2 regions of the Ectobacillus sp. OTK genome follow, and region 2 is predicted to be linked to the other one. Evidence: predicted binding sites of a transcription regulator. Region 2 holds the regulator's gene; the other holds the start of a gene.
What was found. Region 2 encodes Rex, which represses fermentation and respiration genes when NADH is low (regulators of the CRP and FNR family bind a similar motif). Its sites were predicted from a motif close to TTGTGAAATATTTCACAA; they were not measured.
Positions count from the first base shown of each region.

Region 1: AC6HZ4_RS23825 (NarK family nitrate/nitrite MFS transporter) is a predicted target of Rex. The motif match lies at 1,518-1,535, and genes of this name have one in related genera.

Region 1 covers NZ_AP048547.1:4,812,304-4,814,772, forward strand. The annotation lists gene AC6HZ4_RS23825 (NarK family nitrate/nitrite MFS transporter) at 92-1,417, opposite strand; gene AC6HZ4_RS23830 (hypothetical protein) at 1,623-2,129, shown strand; gene AC6HZ4_RS23835 (DUF5658 family protein) at 2,242-2,469, opposite strand, start outside.
Region 2 covers NZ_AP048547.1:242,454-244,922, reverse strand. The annotation lists gene AC6HZ4_RS01420 (CPBP family intramembrane glutamic endopeptidase) at 1-471, shown strand, start outside; gene AC6HZ4_RS01415 (YdiK family protein) at 474-680, shown strand; gene AC6HZ4_RS01410 (redox-sensing transcriptional repressor Rex) at 707-1,336, opposite strand; gene AC6HZ4_RS01405 (ABC-F family ATP-binding cassette domain-containing protein) at 1,526-2,469, shown strand, end outside.

The DNA of each region.
Region 1 (2,469 bases), 940 kb from region 2:
CCCCACAGCGAGAAGTGTAGATAGCATCTAAACCTCTTATTTCCTTATACGCTAAACAAAAAAAGGGAAAGAGTAACCTTTCCCTTTAGCATTAGCATTTTATTTCCGCATTCTTTCTTTGATAAAAATACCAGTTTAATACAAAGGAAATGACATAAAAGGCGATGAAGAAATAGAGTGCTGTTGCATGTGTTCCTGTTGTTTTTACAGACCATCCAAACAATTTCGGAATAAAGAAGGAGCCATACGCCGCAAATGCTGCCGTGAACCCTAATACTGGCGCAGCTTCTTTAGCAGGGAAAATGTTCGGAATCATTTGGAATGTAGAACCAGACCCTAGGCCAGCCGACACGAACAGTACAAGGAAGGATGCTAAAAAGCCGTTAAAATCCTTTTGACCCAAGAAATGAATCACACCTAGTGCTCCAATTGCCATAATAACAATCGTGAATGCTGTTACTTTAGAGCCGCCGAATTTATCAGAAATCCAGCCGCCAACTGGACGAGCTGCCGCTGCCAGCAACGCACCTAAGAAGGCAAGCGATAATTTCTCAGGGAACTGCGCTTTTAATAATAACGGAAATGCTGCAGAATACCCGATAAAGGAACCGAATGTTGCAACGTATAACCAAGTCATAATCCAAGTATGCTTACGCTTTACAATCACAAATTGTGCTGCTGGAGACTGCTTCACACCTGGAACATTATCCATTCCAAATAATGCTGCAAGTGTTACAATGATAATCGGAATGACCCAAATAAATGCTGCGTTTTGCAGCCAAAGTTCTTGGCCATTTTTCAATACTTGCCCTTCGCCGCCGATTGCTGCGAATGTGCCTGTTGTAATAATTAAAGGTGTAACAAACTGTACAACGGATACACCCATATTTCCTAAACCGCCGTTAATACCAAGCGCTGTACCTTTTTCTTTTTTCGGGAAGAAAAAGCTGATATTCGCAACGGAAGAAGAAAAGTTTCCGCCGCCAAGTCCGCAAAGCGCCGCTAATAGAAGCATAACAGAATATGGTGTGTCTGGATTTTGTACCGCTATTCCAATTCCAATTGCCGGAACTGCAAGAATTGCTGTCGAAAATACAGTCCAGTTACGTCCGCCAAATTGTCCCACACCGAATGTGTATACGAAACGAAGCGTTGCGCCGACAAGACCCGGAATTGCCGCTAAGGTAAATAATTGCTCTTGCGAAAAGGAAAAACCGATATCATTTAATCTTACTGCAACAACAGACCAAATTTGCCAAACGATAAAAGCGAGCATTAACGCTGGAACAGAAATCCAAAGATTTCGTGTCGCGTGACGCTTTCCTTCCGCTGCCCAAAATGTTGGATTTTCTGGATCCCAGTTTGCACCGATACGACTCTGCTTTTTCTTAACCTGTTTTCCTACAACAGTCGCCATATACATTCCCCTCTCTGCATTTGAGTTATTTTCATTTCAATTTGGATAAGATGGAGTGCGCTCTCTATGCTCTTATCTTATAGTGGTTACAGAAAAAGAAATGTGATATTTATCACAAAAACAGGCCTATCTGTGACCATGTTCACAGAATATTCATCACCAGTAAGCCATAATAAAAGTACTATATAATTAAGGAGGCTTCACAATGTTAAAGGCAAGAGTTACATATCAGAATGGCAATCCTGAAGAGTATATACAAACACTTATCACAAACACTTTAGACAAATTGATTACAACAAAGGTGCGTGAGGAAACAAAGGAGATCACTGTTTCTTTTTCCGAAAAGCTCTCGTACGCACAATACGCCTTAATTCACCGCTTTCTTGTCATGCTTTCGAAAAAAACAAATGGACGTGTCTTCGATAAAGGCAGTATGCTTGGCTATTTAATGGACGGAACGCCCGCTTATATCGTAACAAATTGGGATGAGTGGAGCCGCTTTTTGCATGAAAAAAAGCTGCATTCCTCACAGGGGGAATATGTCCATGTCTATGCGGACGGCGAACTTCTGGACAGCGGCATTCTACTGGAATATGAGATGAGTAAAGAAGGAGAAGCATTTGCAATTACAAGCTGCACATTGCTTACGTCTGAAGGAGAAGCAACGATTCACGGTGAGGCGCTCGTATTAGAGGCAGAACAGAGGTTTTAACAAAAAAACAAGCAAAGACTTACTCCTTTGCTTGTTTTTTTGTTAGACTTTAAGATTATAAATTGCAAATGCAACTATGTCTTCGCTTAACGGCAAGTGTTCTTTACACACTTTATGAAAACATGTGAGTAAACCAATACATATGATAGAGAAGCAACACAGCATACACTATACATGCACCGTGTGCCATTCGAGAAATAAAAGCATTTGTTTTCACCTTTGGGTACAAAAACAGCAGGAGCAGCGGCAAAACGATTTTCCATCCATAAAACAATGCCACATCCGTCTCGTACAACAGCTTGGCAATCGGATTTTCCTCCTCAACAGCTTGGGAACGTAA
Region 2 (2,469 bases):
ACAGGGGTCTTTCTCGCCTTCTTCGCCCAAACTATTGCAGGAACGATTGAAATGAAGGTACTTGGCATTGAACCCGGTTCCGAAAATACAGAGCAGCTCATCGAAATTGCAGCCGCCACACCCTGGTTCATTCTTGTAACATCCGTTTTGGCACCGGTACTCGAGGAAATTGTTTTTAGAAAGATTTTGTTTGGCACACTCTATAAACGATATAACTTTTTGATTGCGGCTATTATTAGCTCCTTGATTTTTGCTGCAGTCCATCTGGATTTCTCCCATCTGCTCATTTACATGTCGATGGGGCTTGTTTTCGCCTTTCTATATGTACAAACCAGAAGAATTATCGTTCCTATCACAGCTCATGTTATGATGAATACCTTTGTTGTACTTGTAAATCTTGTATTTAAGGACGACCTAGAGCGAATGATGCAGAAAGCTGAAAAACTGCAAGTATTTATCGGAGGATTTTAAATATGCGAAGCTCACCATTGTTTATGGCCACACTATACTTTGTTCTCGGCTCTGTTTTCACATACTTAGCTGTGACAAGTGTCGAGAATACTATTTGGAACTTCTATACTCTGCTTTTAATTGTTATGGCAACATTTGATTTTGGATTGGCCTTAAGGCTCATCCTTTTGAATATCAGGCTGCGAAAGCTAAAAACGCCTAAAAAATAAAAAACGCGGGAAAGCTGCCGCGTTTTTTATTTTGGATAATGCTTTAAGAAATAGACAAGCGTCTGCAATTCCACAGCCAAATCAATATGGTGAATACGAATATGCTCCGGAACATCAATCCGAGCCGGCGTAAAGTTCAGTATTCCTTCTATCCCGGTCTTCGACAATCGGTCTGTTACTGACTGCGCCACATGAGAAGGCACCGTTAAAATAGCTACCTTTATATCATCCGTAAGTCTCTCTTCTAGTTCATCTAGATGATAAACAGGAATACCTGCAATGGTTGTTCCGATTTTACCTGCATCTACATCAAATGCCATTTCAATCCTTGTATTGTTATTCTTTGTGAAATTATAATTCAAGAAAGCGGTTCCTAAATTCCCGACTCCAATTAAAATAACACCAATTAAATCATCCTGATCAAGTGTTTGACTAAAAAATGATAAAAGATAATTTACATTATAACCGTATCCTTTTTTTCCCAATGCACCAAAATAGGAAAAATCTCTTCGAATCGTAGCGGAATCTACCTTTACTGCCTCACTGAGTTCAGCTGATGAAACACGTTGTTTACCGGAAAGCGATAAATTTTTAATAAACCTGTAGTATAAAGGTAATCGTTTCGCAGTTGCCTGCGGAATCTTCGGTTGCTCCATAGAATTCCCCTCCTTCTCCCTATTCCATTTTATATGTTATTAGAATAAATTTGTAGAAGTTTATTCATCTAAAGTTTTCTTTGTATAATAGAGATGGACTATGTCACTCAATTTAAACTATACACTATTTTTAGTTATATTGAAAAACATAAGTTTCATGTAAAAGAGACGGAACTAGAGGTGATTGCATTGATACTACTACAAGTGAACGGATTAATAAAACAGTATGGCGCTGATGTGATTTTATCTAATATAAAGCTAGAGGTACAAACACGTGACCGCGTTGCACTTGTCGGCCGCAACGGCGCAGGTAAATCGACGCTTTTAAAAATCATTGCCGGCGAACTGTCGTATGACGGAGGAGAGATTATCAAGCCAAAGGACGTAACAATGGGGTATTTAGCTCAGAATACCGGATTAGAAACCTCTTTAACAATTTGGGAGGAAATGATTACTGTATTCGCCGAACTGCAGGCAGCTGAGAGGGAACTCCGCCGTCTAGAGCAAGAGATGGGGCGCGAAGAAGTATTCACGAATGAAACGCGCTACCAAAAACTACTTTCTGATTATGACCGGTTGCAGCAAACATATAAGGAAAAAGGCGGCTACCAATATGAAGCGGATGTTCGCTCTATATTGAGCGGTCTAGGCTTTCCGGCTGAAACGCACGGTACAGTCATCTCTACCTTAAGCGGCGGGCAAAAAACACGGCTCGCTCTCGGTAAAATGCTATTAACAAAACCAGATTTACTCATTCTGGACGAGCCGACAAACCATCTTGATATTGAGACGCTTACATGGTTAGAGCAGTATTTGCAAGGCTATCCCGGGGCAATCTTAATCGTTTCACACGATCGCTATTTCTTAGACCGCCTTGTGACACAGGTATACGAAATTTCTAATAAACAGAGTAAAAAATATACGGGCAACTACAGTAAATATTTAGAAGAAAAAGCCGCCTCCTATGAACTTGAGATAAAGCGCTATGAGAAGCAGCAAGAGGAAGTATCAAAAATACAGGATTTCATTCAGCGAAATATCGCTCGCGCTTCCACAACAAAACGAGCGCAAAGCAGGCGAAAACAACTTGAACGAATGGATTTAATGGAAAAACCTCTCGGTGATGAAAAGTC